4 regions of the Thalassospira permensis NBRC 106175 genome follow, and region 1 is predicted to be linked to each of the others. Evidence: predicted binding sites of a transcription regulator. Region 1 holds the regulator's gene; each other region holds the start of a gene.
What was found. The regulator LexA, encoded in region 1, represses DNA repair genes until DNA is damaged. The targets are predictions, from matches to a motif close to ATGTTCTANTTTGGTTC.

Region 1 (4,569 bases):
ATGGTCGATGACAGCCGGATGCTGGTCGCCGAAAGCGGCCTGTTCACGCACGATGACCTCGCCCGCATGGCAAAGGTCGGCGCGCAATGCTTCCTGATCGGCGAAAGCCTGATGCGTCAGGATGATGTCACCGCCGCAACCCGCAATATTCTTGGCCTCGCGGCCTAGAGACGGTAAGCAGTCTGGCTGATTGATCCTTCACTTGGCCGGACCATTTATCGGGTCAATATGCGTAAACACCCAATAACGATGGTTTATTCCCAACATATCTTGCCCCTTTGGATGCACCCGCGCGCCGAGCATATCGTTACCTTCAAGGTCGTCAAATCGCGAAAAGACAAAACAGAAAGCCGGTGTCAGACATAATTTATCGCGATCCTGATAATCACCGACACTAAACCGCTCCCAATAAGCCTCCCCCGACCACGATCTAGCACCCCGTCCGCGGATCAGTACTTTGTTTTCAGTGGTTAGTTCCGCCCGGAACTGCCATCCGCTCAATGGGTTTACAAAGGTGAAGGCATTGTCAACGAGCGCAGCTTCAACTTCCTGACGACCAAGTTTCACATAGCCTGGCGGCAGGTACGTTGGATCCTGGGCTTCTTTCTCAAGGTAATTAATGCCAATCTCACGGATACGTGCGACGTCATCTTCTGTGAGAATCCTCTCGGGGGTATGTTGAATTCCACAGGCCTGAAGCAGGACAAAAGTTCCACCCAAAAGCAATTTCATGTATTTGTTCATCGGCCTAACCATCTTATGAACATAAAATATTTAAGTGTATTTTCGAACTAACACACAACTTTGAGATCAACAAGGTAGCATCATGGCAGACAAACTTTCGCATATCGACGCCGCTGGTAACGCCGTCATGGTCGATATTTCGGCCAAGACCGATACCGCGCGCGTCGCCATCGCAAAGGGCCGTGTCCTGATGTCGGCGGAAACGGCCCGGCTGGTTGCCGAACGCGGCCATAAAAAGGGCGACGTTCTTGGCATCGCCCAGCTTGCCGGGATTATGGGTGCCAAGAAAACCGCTGACCTGATCCCGCTTTGCCATCCCCTGCCCCTGACCTCGGTCGAAGTCACGCTGGAACTCGCAACTGACACCGATGCGGTAGATATTGTCGCGACATGCAAAACCACCGGCAAAACCGGGGTGGAAATGGAAGCCCTGACCGCCGTTTCCGTTACCGCACTCACCGTGTTCGATATGTGCAAGGCGGTCGATAAAGCCATGCGGATTACCGATATTCGCGTTGTCCACAAGGAAGGCGGAAAGTCGGGTACTTTCACCGCCGACTGATCCCTGAAAATACCCAAATTTCGTTTCTTGACCGAAAGAATGCCCTTAAACGGTGATTTTTCGGGTTGTGGTGCTTGACGAACAAGCAGAACCAAAGTAGAACATTCATGTATTCGGTTTGTTCTTATTACAGGTTCGGGAAAAATCATGCTGACGCGCAAGCAATACGAATTGCTGGTCTATATCGATAATTACCTTCGCGATCATGGCATCTCGCCCTCTTTTGACGAGATGAAAGAAGCCCTGAGCCTGAAATCCAAATCCGGCATTCATCGCCTGATTACCGGGCTTGAGGAACGCGGTTTTATTCGCCGTCTCGCCCATCGGGCCCGCGCGCTCGAAGTCCTGCGTCTTCCCGATAATAATGATGACGACGCGGCGGAAACGCCCAACAATGTTACCTCTATCGCCTCCGCGCGAAAGGCTGCGCATCGGCCGGCAACCGTGCCTTCGGCCTTTTCGGAATCGGGTGAATCCGTTTCACTGCCGCTGTTTGGCCGGATTGCGGCAGGTACCCCGATCGAAGCCCTTCGCGATCAGACCACAATGGTGCAGGTCCCGGCAGCGCTTCTGGGAACCGGCGATCACTATGCGCTTGAAGTTTCCGGTGATTCGATGATCGATGCCGGTATTCTCGATGGCGACACCGTCCTGATCCAGCGTTGCGAACAGGCCAATGATGGCTCCATCGTTGTCGCACTGGTCGACGACGCCGAAGCCACTCTGAAACGCCTGAAACGTGGCCGTGGCGAAGTTCTGCTGGAACCGGCCAATGCGCGTTATGAAACGCGCGCGCTGTCGCCTGATCGTGTCCGCATTCAGGGACGTCTGATCGGTTTGCTCCGCCAATACTGATAGAATACCGAATAAACCGAATAAACCGAAAGAAACGCCGTCGGCCTTGCCTGGCGGCGTTTTTTATTTGACCACCCTGCCCCCGATGATAATCCACGGCCAGATGCCGGACGTTTCACGCACGGTTTCGATCACCGGGGCGGCATCGGGCCGCAACGCAATCAATACGCCCCCCTGCCACCATAACAGGTCATCATCGATGACAGTCACATCCGGCGCACAGATATCACGCGGCATATCGCGTTTCAGGCTGATGATCATATCGCCATGGCGGCATGCATAGAACGGATTGGCAAGATCATTGGCAATGATCACCTGCCGTCCGGCGATCCTGACGGAACAAACCGTTGCGTCGCATTTTTCGATGACATTGCCGGCATCATGATCGGCGATACCAAATCGCGCCATCCAGACCGACTGCTGAAAATCCGAAATGCCTTCGGGCAGGACAAGTTTGTCGCGCACCCTGTCGCGAATTGCCCAGCTTTCCTGATCCCCCGAAACCAGAATATCCGCCGGGCGATACAGGATTTGCGCCGCAATCGCCACGCATAGCGGAATGACAGCAAACCGGGCAATCGCGTTCCCCCGCCAGACCAGCCACCAGGCCATCGCCATCATGATGCCGATGGCAAATACGGCACTAAACTGCTCGACATGCCAAAGCCCCCAGGCCTGATCGGCGGCAAGGCTTGCGGTTTCAATCAACAATGTCAGTCCCGGCTTCATCAACCACAATGCCAGTCCCCCGGCTCCGAACGGCATCAGAACAAGCGTCGCCACAATCAGCGGCATCACCCAGAACGCCATCACCGGAATGGCAATCAGGTTGGACACGATCCCGATCATCGAAATCCGCCCGAAATGAAACCCGATGATCGGCGCGGTCACCGCCGTAACCAGCAACCCGGTCATCACCAGCCCGGCAAAAAACAGCCAAAGCCGGAATAGCCATGACCGATCCCCCGACTTGTCAAACCATCGCCTGCCCGGACCATCATAAAACGCCACCAGAACCGACACCGCCGCAAAGGAAAGCTGAAAGCTTGGCCCCAATACCGCATCGGGCCGCAGGATCAGAACAACCAGCGCCGCAAACGCCACCAACCGCAACGATATCGCCCGCCGATCCAGCAGCAACGCAATCCAGACAATCGTCAACGTCACAAAGGCACGCTGCGTCGGCACACTGGCCCCTGACAGGCCAAGATAGATCACGGCTGCGCCCATCGCCCCGATAGCCGCCCATTTCTTGATCGGAAACCGCAGCGCAAGGGCGGGAATGGCCGCCATGCCAAACCGCAGGAAAAAGAAAACCGTCCCGCTTAAAAGCCCCATATGCAGCCCGGAAATCGCCAGAAGATGCGCCAATCCCGATTTGCGAAGATCATCGGCAATTTCCGCACTGACATCGCCGCGTTCGCCGACAATCAGTGCCTTGGCAATCCCGGCCTCTGCGCCGGTAAGGCTCTGATCGATTGCCGTCATGATCGTCAGGCGCAGACTTTCGATCCGGTCCGAAACCGGCTGCATCATTCCTGTTTCGGCCTTCTTGGTCACACTATATTTATGGCCGAAAACAAACCCGGTCGCCCCGATCCCGTCCAGATATAATCCGCGTGAAAAATCCGGGTCGCCCGGCACGGACGCCGCGCGCAACGGAAACAGCCGTGCCGTTGCCACGATATGATCCCCAACGGAAAGCTCATCGCCACCCGGAAGGCTCAATCGCACCTTCCAGTCAAATGCCCGGTCCTCAAGCCCCGCGATCCGCATTGGTGCCACGGTCATACGCATCCGCCCGCCCCGTGGCTCCAGAAGCGTGATGTCGCCCTCGATCTCTGTCATGTAAAGCGTCTTGGTGAGAAGCCCGGATGGCGCCCTTTCAAGATGGATGGATGCAATCAGCAACCCGCCACAAAAACCCGCCAGCAGCAGAATGCCAAAGAATGGCAAAACCCAGCGTCGCGAAATCCACAATCCGGACAGCAAAAGAATCACCGCTAGGCCGCTTTGCTGTACCGTCAGGCGCGCAGGGAGAGAAAAATACGCCGCACATCCCAACCCGAAGAATATAACCGTGCACAGAATCCAGGAATTTCTGCGCGCGGCCAACAACAATCCTGTTTGCGAAAATATTCTCGCAACATATTGATTTTTATTAATTCCATCACGACTTATTCGACGAATGTACAATAGCCTGCCCGGCGCACAGTTTCTATCTATCATCGGCTGTGGTGCAACACCGCCGCATATGTGTTATAGCGTGCACGCCAAAAGTCATTACGACAAGCAACAACATCCAGCCAACGGATAGAGTGAATGACGGTTGTTACCCGTTTTGCCCCGTCTCCGACCGGGTTTCTGCATATCGGCGGCGCACGCACCGCCCTTTATAACTGGCTTTA
Region 2 (4,569 bases), on a different contig from region 1:
GCGCTGGTCGCAAATGGTGCTGTCATAATCGAGGACAAACAGATTGTGGATCCTGATCATCATATCCTCAGTTACGCGTTTGATGATGGCGAGGTATTGCGCCTTACCGTTGGCGGCCAAAGGACAATGCTGATCCGTCGTGCAGAGTGATTGGGGCGGAGTGACCGGGGCGGAGTGATCGGGTTGGTGCCCGCCGGTCGCGCGAGCAGGGCTTGGGTGTGAGGAGGGCGATGTTGCTGGTGATTTCAGAACAGCGACATTTGCCCGTTCGCGCTGGGGCGGACAAAGCCGCTGCAATCAAGGTTGAGCGACCGGCCGGTCATGCCGTGTTTTTTGCGTGCGGCATCAAACCGTCTGGCGATCAGGTCGGCAATCGGGCCGGTGCCGCGCATGCGGGTGCCAAATTCGGATTGATAGCGTTCGCCGTCGCGCATCTGGCGGATCAGGGACATGACCTTTGCCTTGCGATCAGGATAATGGGCCGCAAGCCATTCTTCGAACAGGTCGGCGATTTCAAGCGGCAGGCGGACGACGATGTGCGATACGGACGTTGCCCCGGCGTCATGAACAGCGGCAACCAGATTTTCGATTTCCATGTCATTCAGGCCGGGAATGATTGGCGCGCACAGGACCGTGACCGGGATACCGGCATCGGCAAGTTTGCGAATGGCATCAAGCCGACGGTGCGGGGCGGAGGCACGCGGTTCGAGAAGGTTGGATAATCTGTGATCAAGGCTTGTGACCGATATTGCGACAGATGCGCGGTTTTTGGCGGCCATTGGCGCAATCAGGTCGATATCGCGGGTGACAAGTGCGCCCTTGGTGATGAGTGAGAACGGATGCTGGCAATCCGATAGCACCCTGATGATCGATCTGGTTAGTTGTTTTTCACGGTCTACCGGCTGATAGGGATCGGTGCTGGTGCCAATGACGATCGGGGCGGGCATATAGCTTTTGACGGCGAGCTGTTTGCGCAAAAGGGTCGGGGCGTCGGGTTTCCAGAACAGTTTTGTTTCAAAATCCAAGCCCGGCGACAGGCCCAGATAAGCGTGGGTTGGCCTGGCAAAGCAATAGATGCAGCCATGTTCACAGCCGCGATAGGGATTGATCGAACGGTCAAACGGCACATCGGGGCTTTGATTTCTGGTAATCACACTGCGCGCGCCATCAATGCCAAGGGTGGTGCGGATGCGCGGCGCGTCCTGATCTTCGATCAGGCTGTTCATCCAGCCATCATCGACCGCCTGATGGATATGGCGTTCAAATCGGCCATCAATGTTCGATACTGCCCCGCGGCCCTTTTGTCTGCGCGCGGGCAGCAGATCCGGATCAAAATCCGGATTGATCCAGCCTTCGCCCGGTTGGGCGGTTTCGATGTGATCTGATGTCGGTTCGATGATGTTTCGCATATGTTCAAATTATAGAACAAAATAGGAACATTCAAGCGAAATACGTTGTACCCAGGTTGCCCCCGCCGATATCAACGCGGACAGCGGCAGACCGTTGGCATGACATCATCCGGTTATCAACAGCATTCCTGATTAAGGGCAGGTCGGCGTTGCTGTCGTGAAACTGATGGAGCCGGTGCTTGTCCCGCCACCGACATTGCATGTGCTTACATTGCCGCTGTTGCCGGAGCCGGAGAGATTCGTATTGTTCAGGTTAAAGAAGATCAGGTGGTTGTTTGTCGCCCCGCTGACATTGAGTGTGTTGTTCTCGAAGACGAGGTTGTCTGATCCGATGACTGACATGGCATAGGCAAAGGTATCGTTACTGGTGGATGTGATCGTATTGCCGCGAATGACGGTGTTTTGTGCGTTTCCGATCACCTGTATGCCAAAGGACGTGTTGCCCGTGGCGTTGCTGGTCAATGTGCTATTGATGATTTCGACGTTATTCACGCCGTTGATCCGCACTGCTGCGGTTGCCTGCGTGTCGGAGGTGGAGACGGTAACGCCGACAAGGCGGCTGTTGCTGGCCATGTTGAAAATATGGCTTGGACTGCCGAAACCGACCGGAGAGGATCCTTCGCCGCTTAGGCTGGCACCCGGTGTGGTAATGGTCACGGTACGACCGGAAGGTGTTTGAACGCTGAGGTCGCCAGCCCCCATGATGGTTTGACCATTTTGCACATCAAGTCGGCTGTTCACGTTGGCAAAGCTGCCATTCAGGATCACGGTCGAATTGGCACCGGCGGATGAGATGGTCGTGGCGAGGTCGGCACTTGATGTTGTTGCACTGCTGACAAGTGTGATGGTGTTGCCGTTGGCTGTGCTTGTTATTTCCTCTGCCGTGGTGAATTGCCCGGCCTGACTGACGATATCAATGTCGCGTATGATCGGATCGGTCATGCGGCGTTCGATAGCGTTCAGGCGCGGTTTGGGATTATCGCCAAAATCCTGAAGCGGAATGCGCAGGCGGAAGCTGGCAAAGCTTTGTGTGCCGCGCGGGTCGTCATGCTGGATTTCAGCCCCCAGCGAAAAGCGCGAACCTTCCCACAGGAACGGTATTTCATCAAAGGACAGGTCAAGCCGCCCGCGAGGTCCCTGTAGCGTGTCCACATCGTCTTCGGTAAAGCGATAGCCGCCTGCGTAAAGGCGCAATTGTTGTGGTGCCGTGGCTTCAAACAATGGTGCGCGCCAGCCGATTTCGGCATCAAAACCGCGAAGAGCGCGTTCTTCGCCCTGACGGTACATGATCGTGGTGCCGGAAAAATCCGCCGTGCTCAGGCTGTCTTCCATATAGCTTGTCCTGCCGACCGGCATATAGGCATTGGCGCGAAAATCCCAGTCAAGCGAAAGGGCTTCGGCCCCGAAAGTCACCTGATTGAATTTGTTGTCATACGCGCTATGGCGGCGATCAAAATAACCATAACCGCCAATATTCCAGCCGCTATCAAGCATCTGGCGAATGCCGACACCGAAATTGCCCTCGTGACTGTTGGCATCATCCATCCGCGCGCGGATATTGGCAAAGGCCAGGGTATCGTCATCCTGCCATAGCGGAATGAACAGATCGGTTTCACCAAGGTTGCGGTCGGTGCCGGCCTTGCCTTCCAGATCGATATGCGGTCCCCATTTGTTGCCGCCATCTGCGTCCTGAGCATGCGCGGATGGCGCGAAAGCGACGGCGCAGCTACAGACAAATCCAACCGCATATTTTTTCATTTTTGTCTTCAATCATTTTGATCTGGCTTATGCGCGGCAGGAAAAAATCGCTGGCATTTTGCGCATCAGACAGATCGGCAGTTAAGCCAGTTCATGAAATGGAAGTCCGAGGATTAGGGGATTTGCGCATGGGTCGCCACAGCAACGGCAGGGATGCGATATTTTCCTGCGCGAAGTGGATATCCATTGCGTTTTATGGATAGGAAACAGTGCGAGGCGCGCAAAAGAGGACTATTGAGCCCCGACTTTTTGTCGACCTTTTAAATTGCCTTTTCGATTGTCATGTATCGGTACAATCGCGCGCTTGCCGGTTTTTACAATCCATCTATAGTTTCGGGGCCACCCTTTTTATGGAGCCATTCCGATGGATTGGACACAGTTTGTCAGCTTTACGCTTGTCACCGCCCTTCTGGTGATGTCACCGGGCCCCAATGGCGTTCTGATTGCCAAAACCGTTCCGACATCGGGCCGTGCGGCAGGTTTTGCCAATGTTGCCGGTTTCGTGACCGCCTTTTACCTGCATGGCACATTGTCGATTTTAGGGATTTCGGTGATCCTGGTGCAGTCGGCACAATTGTTCATGATGGTGAAGATTGCCGGAGCGGCATATCTTTGCTGGGTCGGGTTCAAGGCGCTGCGTGAGGCGTGGCGCGGGGTTAAAACCGTTGCCGAAGTGGCACCTGCCAAACGCCGCAGGACGCTTCTGGTGGCGTATGGCGAAGGGTTTCTGACCAATGCGCTTAACCCCAAGGTATCGATTTTCTATCTTGCGGCATTTCCGCAATTCATTCCGGTCGGTGACGGGGCGATTACATCGGCCTTCATGCTGGTTTGCGTGCATGCCAGCATCAATATCATCTGGTTTTCTGCGATGATCATTCTGTTATCGCGCCTGACAGGCGTGGCGCGCAGCGGATCGTTCCAGCGGGCGTTAAAGGCCGTGACCGGCAGCGTGTTTATTGCGTTCGGGATCAAGCTTGCGATGTTCCGGCCCTGATATCGGGCCGGGCCGGAATACGATCATTTCCGGATGGCGATCAGGGCCATGACAGCGGTAAACAGGCCAAACAGAATGCCGCCCACCGGAATGCCAGCAAGGATACCGGAAAGGGCGGCATCTTCGTTGATCAGGGCTTCGAACGCGACCAGCGGCAGGATCAGGGATGCCAGAAACAGAAAGACCGGATTGAACAGTTTGTTTTTCATGGTCTTAACCCCCGATCATCGCAATCAGCAACAGGCCCAGCGCCATGAAGCCGCAAAGGGCGGTCAGAAGCACACCGGTTTTCAGCACGACCGACAATACCGGTCCTTCCTTGCCCGAAAGCCCGACCGTCGAACAGCCGACCAGAATTTTTGACGGGGCCAGCATGCTGCCAAGCGATGCACCGGTTGCCTGTGC
Region 3 (4,569 bases), on a different contig from region 1:
GCATACATTCGCCAAGAAACGTCAAATGATATGCTGGCGCAAACGTTGCTGAAGATGCATTTTTGATCCGCGCGACCAGATTACTGCCGTTCGGCCCAAAATCAGCAGCCACCCATTTGTTTTCCTCGCCAAGGCCGATAAAGAGCATGGCAGAAGTTACCTCCGCCAGGCTGGTTTGTGTCGCGGCAAACCCCATGCCTGGCTCTATCGCGACAGAGCGGACAATCCGGTCGTCCCGGCTGGAAGCAACAAAGTCATCAGGAAGATGATCAGGATCAACACCCCCTTTGCGCAAAAAATCGCAATCCTGGGCCGCATTGCCGAATTTGTCGCAATATTGCGCATAAAGCGTTTGATCAAACCGTACCCCCGCAAGGTTTAAAACCGTCGTACCCCCCAATGAAAACCCGATCGCGGAAATATTCTGATGATCGATGTAAGGAGCAAAAGCCGTATTGGAGAGGACCTGATCAAGGGTGGCACTGATATCTGCGGCACGTTCGCCGATAAGCGGTGTACGTCGCGGTGACGAATCCCCCGATGTCGTACCGGGATGGTTGACCGCAACAACAATCGCCCCACGCAACGCCAGTTGCGAGGACAGCCAGCCAAGTCCATCCATATTGCCGCCCGAGCCATGGGAAAGAAGAACCAGCGGATGTTGCCCCGGCGCAATTGCCGCACCGACATACGCATCTGTTCCCTTCCAGATGATATTGCGGCCGACCGGCGCACGATAGATAAAGGTATCTGCCGGATACCAGACCGAGGCCGCGATTGGCATGGAACGATGGGCTGCGCGCACATCAAAACGGTCATATCCGGCATAATCGGTTTGCGGTTCCGCTAAGACAGGCGATGTCTTCGGGCCCGCGGCCAGAAAGAAGGCGACGGCAAGATATATCGGTTTCATCATCAGGATCCTTGTCCTAAGTTAAGCGTGCCGGAACGTTTTTGCCCAAAACAGGATTTCCTGCGTCCTCAAACGGGTTTGTGAACGTCCCAAAACCGGTTTTGATACCTTTTGTCGGGAACTGACTGTCCGATGCTTGTCCTCCCCGTCCCAATTATAGTTGCACTGGTTTTAGGCTTTCTCTTTGTCCGCGCGGTTGTGGGCGGAAGAACACCCAGGATGCTTATTGCGCTGCTGCTTACTGCAGCCGGACAAAGCATTCTGGTCGGAATTGTTCAGTATTATGGCTTTGCCAGCCTGCGATGGCTTCAACCCATCACCGCATCCATTATCCCGGCTCTGGCCTGGATGGCCTTTCTGGAAGCAAGTCTTCGTGCGCGCCTGCAAATACGGGATTGGGTGCATTTCTCGGTACCAGCGATCGTCGCCCTATGCGTGTTTCTTTTACCGGCAATCATTGATGTTGTGCTTTGCAGCCTTTTTGTCGGATACGGGGCGGCAATTCTGGTGATGCTTCATCGTCAGGGCGGTGATTTTGCCCATATGCCTCTGACCGCGGGCCATATCCCGGCACTGGTTTGGCGCTTCATCGCCTTCGCCCTGATCGCGTCGGCCATCAGCGACATGCTGATCATCGTCGCCAAGATCGATGGAAACGATCAGATTGTCGGCCTGATCCTGAGCATCACATCATCCCTGGCTCTCTTGACCATCGGCTTTCTGTCTCTGTCGCCCGACATTGCAATTGATGTTGATGCGGATGTCCAATCAGGGGAACAAAATCAGCCTTCCGATCACGTGCGGACAACACCCAGCACCCCGGAACATCGGACCATAATGGCCCAGCTTGAAGATTTGCAGATACGCGAACAGCTTTATCTTGACCCGGATCTGACGCTTGCACACATATCCCGACGTATGGGCGTCCCGCTGAAACAGATTTCGACCGCGATCAACGCCACGACCGGTGAAAATGTCTCGCGCTTCATCAACAAATACCGGATTGAACATGCTTGCCGCGAACTGGACAAGGGCGAGACTGTCACAACGACCATGCTGACAAGCGGCTTTAACACCAAGTCGAATTTCAATCGGGAATTCTTAAGGATAACGGGCAAAACGCCCAGCCAATGGCAACAGGAAGCACAGCACCCCTGACTCCCGCTTCGCGCCATATCGCGAAATCCATGTTGGCCTGCGTTACACACGCTGCCAACAAAACGGATCAGACACAAAAACGGGCGCCCAAAGCGCCCGTTTGATTATTCAGTCCGCTTTTAATTACGCGTCGTCATCGTTTGACGGTTCATCTTCGCTCATGCTGGTCATCGCCTCGGCGATCAGACCTGCACTTTCGCGGATGCTGCGTTCGATTTCGGCGGTCATTTCCTGATTTTCACGCAGGAAGGTTTTGGCATTCTCGCGGCCCTGACCGATACGGGTCGAATTATACGAGAACCAGGAACCGGATTTTTCAACGATGCCCGCCTTGACACCAAGATCAAGGATTTCACCCATCTTGGAAATGCCTTCGCCATACATGATGTCGAATTCGACCTGCTTGAACGGCGGAGCCATCTTGTTTTTGACGACCTTCACACGGGTCTGGTTGCCAACGACTTCGTCACGGTCCTTGATCTGACCGATCCGGCGAATATCAAGACGAACAGACGCATAGAATTTAAGCGCATTACCACCCGTGGTCGTTTCCGGGCTGCCAAACATCACACCGATCTTCATACGGATCTGGTTGATGAAGATGACCATGCAGTTCGAACGCGAGACCGAGCTGGTCAGTTTACGCAATGCCTGGCTCATCAGGCGGGCCTGCAGGCCGACGTGGGTGTCACCCATTTCGCCTTCAAGTTCGGCACGTGGCACAAGGGCGGCAACCGAATCGACGACCAGCACATCAATCGCACCGGAACGCACCAGCGTATCGGCGATTTCAAGCGCCTGTTCACCCGCATCAGGCTGCGAAATCAGGAGTTCGTCGGTATTCACCCCGAGCTTGCGGGCATAACCCGGATCAAGCGCATGTTCGGCATCGACAAAGGCACAGGTCCCGCCAAGTTTCTGGGCCTCCGCAATGGTGTGCAAAGCCAGTGTGGTTTTACCCGAGCTTTCCGGCCCGTAAATTTCGACGATACGGCCACGCGGCAGGCCGCCAATCCCGAGCCCGATATCAAGCCCAAGCGACCCGGTCGAAATGGCTGAAATATCCACCGCACTATCGCGCTGGCCGAGCTTCATGATCGAGCCCTTGCCAAATGCGCGTTCGATCTGCCCAAGGGCGGCTTCGAGTGCCTTCTGCTTATCCATCGTATCTTTATCCACCAAATGCAGCGCGGTCTGAATCATTTTTCGAACTCTCTTATTCCACAGGGCCGGGTAGGATGCAACGCAGGCGGTTCCCCGGTCCTAAATGCGGAACGCCACCGCTAGGTGCCCCGCCGGATAACTGACATCACGCCAACCATTTTCCGGCAAACGCATTGAGAACATAATGTGAACACTCGCACAAAAAAATGGATGTTGCAAGTTTGTTCTCATTCTGGTGGATAAGAATTCAAACCCGGATAAATAAAATTGTCGCCGGGCTTGTGCCGGGATTTTTAAAACAATTCGGAGAAGCCCGGTTCAGGTCGTGATTTTCAGATGTTCGTGCCGATGTGCATGTCCATGATCGTCATCGCCGTGATGATGGGTTTCGACATGCAATTCACCCGGAACCGAATAAAGCTGCCCATGGCGCACGCCAGGTTGTGCCAGAACCTGATCGGCGAATTTGCGAATATCGGAAAGCTTGCCGCGCAAGGTCACGCTTTCAAGGCACGTATCGTGATCAATATGGAAATGCACGGTCGAAACGGTCAGGTCATGATGTTCGTGCTGCGCACTCATCAGCCGTGATGCCAGCATACGTTCTTCATGATCATAGACATAATTCAGAACCGCTATGCCAACGCCGCCGGTGTCTTCGTCGAGCTTGGTATTCTGGAGCTTTTCCCGGATCAGGTCACGAAAACCTTCTGACCGGTTGGTGTAGCCGCGATGCTCAAGGAAAGCATCGAACGCCTCCATCAAATCGTCTTCGATTGATACGGTCACGCGGGTCATACGAATTCCCTTTCAGAATCATCAGCTTGACTAGTATGAACATTTTTGAAAAGTTCATACCGCCTTTCAACTTCCCTAATCTCCCAAAGGATAGCAGATGTTTCAATCAAAGTTCACAACCCCGCTTGCAATTGCCGCACTGGGGTGCCTGATCGGCTTTGGCGCAGCGGCCCATGAATTTGTCGCCAGCAGCAAAACCACCCCCGCGAATGGCAAGGACACTGCTGCCTTCATCCTCGATTCGACCCATGTTTTCGGCACTCCGGAAGAAGCCGAAGCGCCAAAGCATGTCCGTGCACAATTGATCACCCCCTCGGCCACCACCGAACTTGATGTCACTGAAAATGCGGATGCCCCCAATCTGACTGGCACATTCACCCTTTCCAAAGAAGAACCCGCATGGCTTGTCGGACATCGCCTGCCGGTAATCTGGTCACAAACGCCCGATGGCTGGAAAGAAGGCGGGCCGGACGCACATCCCGATGCGGTTGCGTCATCCCGATTTGAAAAATTTTCCAAAAACCTGACTGGAGGCT
Region 4 (4,569 bases), on a different contig from region 1:
AGCCAAAAAGCACGGTCGCAAACTGGTGATCGGCTATATCCTGCGCCATCATCCGTCTTGGGAAAAGTTCGTTGAAGTTGCAAAGACACTCGGCAAGCCGCTCGTCATGCGCATGAACCTGAACCAACAAAGCAGCGGTGCTTTCTGGGAAACCCATAAACGGTTGCTCAACAGTGTTTCACCGATTGTCGATTGTGGTGTGCATTATCTTGACATGATGTGCCTGATGACCGGCGCAAAACCGGTATCGGTCAGCGCCATCGGCGTACGCCTGTCTGATGAAGTTGCACCTGAAATGTATAACTATGGTCAGTTGCAGGTGCGCTTTGATGACGGATCAGTTGGCTGGTACGAGGCCGGTTGGGGACCAATGATCAGCGAAACCGCCTTTTTCGTCAAAGATGTGATCGGACCGAAAGGCTGTGTTTCCATCACCGATGTTGAAGAAAAAGGTGCCGGTTCAGCCGATATCGACACCCACACAAAGACGAATGCCTTAAAGCTTCACCATGCTGCCACAGATGCTGCCGGAAAATTTACACAATCTGACGAAATCATCCGCACAGACGACGAGCCCGATCATGACGGCCTGTGTCTGCGTGAACAGCAATTTTTCCTAAAGTCTATAATGGAAAACCTTGACCTTACGCAGCATATGGAAGATGCATTGGGCTCCTTACGGATTGCCCTCGCTGCGGATCAGTCGGTGCGCACGGGGGAAACAATAATACTCTGACCCCCAGGAGGAGTACCCACATGCCTTCCGTTAAACCCGGTGTTGTTACCGGTTCTGCCTATCGTGACCTTGTCGCTGCCTGCAAGCAGGACGGTTACGCCCTTCCCGCCGTCAATATCACATCGTCCAGCACGATGAATGCCGCCCTTGAAGCCGCTGCAAATGCCGGTTCTGACATCATCATTCAGCTTTCGAATGGCGGTGCACAGTTCTTTGCCGGCAAGGGCATCAAGGACGCTGCGGCTGCCCGTGTGGTAGGCGCCGTTTCGGCGGCACGCCATGCCCAGCTGATGGCTGAATATTATGGTGTTGCTGTCGTCATGCATACCGACCACGCAAACCGGAAATTCGTTCCGTGGGTCGATGAAATGCTGAAATGGAGCGAAAAGGCCTATGCCGAGACCGGCAAGGCGCTTTATAGCTCCCATATGCTGGACCTGTCCGAGGAACCGCTCGAAGACAACCTGTCGACCTGCGAAGAGTTCCTCAAACGCATGTCGAAAATCGAAATGAGTCTGGAAATCGAACTGGGCGTGACCGGCGGCGAAGAAGACGGTATCGGCCATGACCTTGATACTAGTGTCGAGGAAATTGATCCGCGCCTTTATACCCGCCCAGAAGAAGTCGAAGAAGCATACCGCCGCCTTGCTCCGCTTGGCCATTTCTCGGTCGCGGCGGCATTCGGTAACGTTCACGGTGTTTATAAACCTGGCAACGTCAAACTTCGTCCGGAAATCCTTCTGGAATCCCAGAAATACGTTTCGGAAAAGCATAACCTTGGCGACCGGCCGCTGGACTTCGTATTCCATGGCGGTTCGGGTTCGGAAAAAGAAAAAATCGAAGAAGCCGTCAGCTACGGCGTCTTCAAGATGAATATCGATACCGATACCCAGTTCGCCTATTCGCGCCCGGTTGGCGAATATGTCGAAGCCAATGCACGTGCTTTCAAATATCAGGTCGATCCGGATACCGATCAGCCCTACAAAAAACAGTACGACCCGCGCGTATGGGTCCGCGAAGCCGAACTCTCGATGGCGGCCCGCCTCGAAGAAGCTTTCAAGGATCTTGGCGCAACCGGTCGGTCGGTTACCAAAGGGTGATCCTTTAGGATTGCAAAAGCATGTTCAACCCGCCGGTTTTTCCGGCGGGTTTTTTTCGTGGGCGATCTTGCGCCACTGCAAAAATAAACCACTCCTGACAGATACTGACAGGAACTGTCAGGGGCGCGCTTGCGTATCAGGATTGGCTCCTCTATACCTTTCCCGAACATTACAGGAACAAAAGGCCCGACATGCTGACGAAAATTTCGGTTCGCGGTGCGAAAGAACATAACCTGCAAAATATCGATGTTGAACTGCCTCGCGATGCTCTGGTGGTCATCACTGGTCTGTCAGGGTCGGGCAAAAGTTCGCTGGCGTTCGATACGATTTATGCCGAAGGACAGCGTCGTTATGTCGAAAGCCTGTCAGCGTATGCACGTCAATTCCTTGAATTGATGCAAAAACCCGATGTGGAATATATTGATGGCCTGTCTCCTGCCATTTCCATCGAACAGAAAACAACATCGCGCAACCCGCGCTCGACTGTGGGAACGGTTACCGAAATTTATGACTATATGCGTCTTCTCTGGGCGCGCGTTGGCATCCCGTATTCCCCGGCAACCGGCCTTCCGATTGTCAGCCAGACCGTATCGCAGATGGTTGACCGCGTTATGGAAATGCCCGAAGGCACGCGGCTTTATCTGCTGGCACCGTTTGTTCGGGGGCGCAAGGGTGAATACAAAAAGGAACTACGTGATCTGCGCACGCGCGGCTTCCAGCGCGTCAAGATTGATGGCGAAATGTATGACATCGACGAAGCGCCTGAACTGAACAAAAAGCTAAAGCACGATATCTCGGTCGTTGTCGACCGTCTAATCGTCAAGGAAGGGATTGCAACCCGCCTTGCCGACAGTTTTGAAACCGCCCTTGAACTGACAGACGGTATCGTTCTGACCGAAGATGCCAAAACCGGGGAAACAACCGTGTTCTCGGCAAAGTTCGCCTGCCCGGTTTCCGGCTTTACGATAGAAGAAATCGAGCCACGCCTGTTTTCGTTCAACAACCCGTTTGGCGCCTGCCCGGCTTGCGATGGTCTTGGCACCCAGATGGAATTCGACCCGGAACTGGTCGTCCCCGATGAAGGCAAAAGCCTTGACGACGGCGCTGTTGCGCCTTGGGCCAGCACCACATCGAAATATTATCTTCAAACCCTACGGGCGGTCGCCAAGCATTTCGGCTTCAAGACCAATGTCGCATGGGAAAAGCTTCCGAAAACAGCACAGGACATCATTCTGTATGGTTCAGGTGATGAAGACGTCACGGTGACCTACGATGACGGTTCGCGCAGCTACAAGGTTGCCCGACCGTTCGAAGGCGTCATTCCCAACATGTCGCGCCGCTGGCGCGAAACCGACAGCCAGTGGGCACGCGATGAACTTTCGAAATATCAGACGGTTTCAAGCTGCCCGACTTGCCACGGCCATCGCCTGAAACCCGAGGCACTGGCCGTGAAGATCGACAAATCCACGATTTCGGAGATCACCGATCTTTCGATTGGCAAGGCCGCCGACTGGTTCCAGGCGCTTGAAGGCAAACTGAACGAAAAAGAAACCGAAATCGCGCGACGCATCCTGCGTGAAATCAATGATCGCCTGCGTTTCCTGCGGGATGTCGGGCTGGATTATCTGTCGATGTCGCGTACATCTGGCACACTTTCAGGTGGCGAAAGCCAGCGTATCCGGCTGGCGTCGCAAATCGGGTCCGGCCTGACCGGGGTCTTGTATGTTCTGGATGAACCTTCCATTGGCCTGCATCAGCGTGACAATGACCGCTTGCTTGAGACCCTTAAACGTCTTCGCGATCTGGGCAACACCGTGCTTGTTGTTGAACATGACGAAGACGCCATTCGTGCCGCCGATTACGTCGTTGATATGGGCCCTGGTGCTGGTATCCATGGCGGTCGTATTGTTGCCGAAGGCACACCCGAACAGATCCAGCAGAACCCGAACAGCCTGACCGGAAAGTATCTTGTCGGGGTTGAACAGATCGCCGTTCCCAAGGAGCGCCGCAAGGGTAATGGCAAATCGATTGCGATCAAGGGTGCCCGCGCCAACAACCTGCAAAATGTCGATGCCAAATTCCCGCTTGGCAAATTCATCTGTGTTACCGGTGTTTCGGGTGGCGGCAAGTCCAGCCTTGTCATTGAAACGCTGTATAAAGCACTTGCCAAGCGGATGCATAATGCACGCAATCACCCCGGTGCCCATGGCACCATCACCGGCATCGAACATATCGACAAAATCATCGATATCGACCAAAGCCCGATTGGCCGCACCCCACGTTCCAACCCGGTCACCTATACCGGGGCCTTCACCCCGATCCGTGACTGGTTCGCGCAATTGCCCGAAGCCAAAACACGCGGTTACAAGCCCGGCCGTTTCTCGTTCAACGTCAAGGGTGGCCGTTGTGAAGCTTGTCAGGGCGATGGCGTGATAAAGATCGAAATGCATTTCCTGCCTGATGTTTACGTTACCTGTGATCAATGTAAGGGGAAGCGATACAACCGCGAAACGCTGGAAATATCATTTAAAGGCAAATCGATATCTGACATTCTTGATATGACAGTCGAAGAAGGGGCCGATTTCTTCAAGGCCGTTCCGTCCATTCGCGACAAGATGGAAACCTTAAAACAGGTCGGGTTGAGCTACATCCATCTCGGTCAGCAGGCAACGACCCTTTCGGGTGGTGAAGCGCAGCGCGTGAAGCTTGCCAAGGAACTGTCAAAGCGGGCCA

Region 2: the regulator LexA is predicted to act here: its motif matches at 1,424-1,440, upstream of SMB34_RS16135 (PA0069 family radical SAM protein).
Region 3: the regulator LexA is predicted to act here: its motif matches at 3,446-3,462, upstream of recA (recombinase RecA).
Region 4: the regulator LexA is predicted to act here: its motif matches at 2,001-2,017, upstream of uvrA (excinuclease ABC subunit UvrA).

Annotation. Positions count from the first base shown of each region.
Region 1 is NZ_AUNC01000034.1:60,138-64,706, forward strand. Features, by position in the region: gene trpC (indole-3-glycerol phosphate synthase TrpC) at 1-168, shown strand, start outside; gene SMB34_RS15120 (hypothetical protein) at 199-744, opposite strand; gene moaC (cyclic pyranopterin monophosphate synthase MoaC) at 827-1,306, shown strand; gene lexA (transcriptional repressor LexA) at 1,454-2,161, shown strand; gene SMB34_RS15135 (ComEC/Rec2 family competence protein) at 2,225-4,162, opposite strand; gene gltX (glutamate--tRNA ligase) at 4,484-4,569, shown strand, end outside.
Region 2 is NZ_AUNC01000035.1:5,567-10,135, reverse strand. Features, by position in the region: gene SMB34_RS16140 (hypothetical protein) at 1-150, shown strand, start outside; gene SMB34_RS16135 (PA0069 family radical SAM protein) at 246-1,409, opposite strand; gene SMB34_RS16130 (inverse autotransporter beta domain-containing protein) at 1,542-3,167, opposite strand; gene SMB34_RS16125 (LysE family translocator) at 3,532-4,164, shown strand; gene SMB34_RS16120 (hypothetical protein) at 4,188-4,373, opposite strand; gene SMB34_RS16115 (L-lactate permease) at 4,378-4,569, opposite strand, start outside.
Region 3 is NZ_AUNC01000022.1:39,997-44,565, reverse strand. Features, by position in the region: gene SMB34_RS11850 (alpha/beta hydrolase family protein) at 1-916, opposite strand, end outside; gene SMB34_RS11845 (helix-turn-helix domain-containing protein) at 1,133-2,071, shown strand; gene recA (recombinase RecA) at 2,195-3,274, opposite strand; gene nikR (nickel-responsive transcriptional regulator NikR) at 3,554-4,033, opposite strand; gene SMB34_RS11830 (DUF4198 domain-containing protein) at 4,131-4,569, shown strand, end outside.
Region 4 is NZ_AUNC01000071.1:39,462-44,030, reverse strand. Features, by position in the region: gene SMB34_RS19500 (Gfo/Idh/MocA family protein) at 1-736, shown strand, start outside; gene fbaA (class II fructose-bisphosphate aldolase) at 757-1,836, shown strand; gene uvrA (excinuclease ABC subunit UvrA) at 2,028-4,569, shown strand, end outside.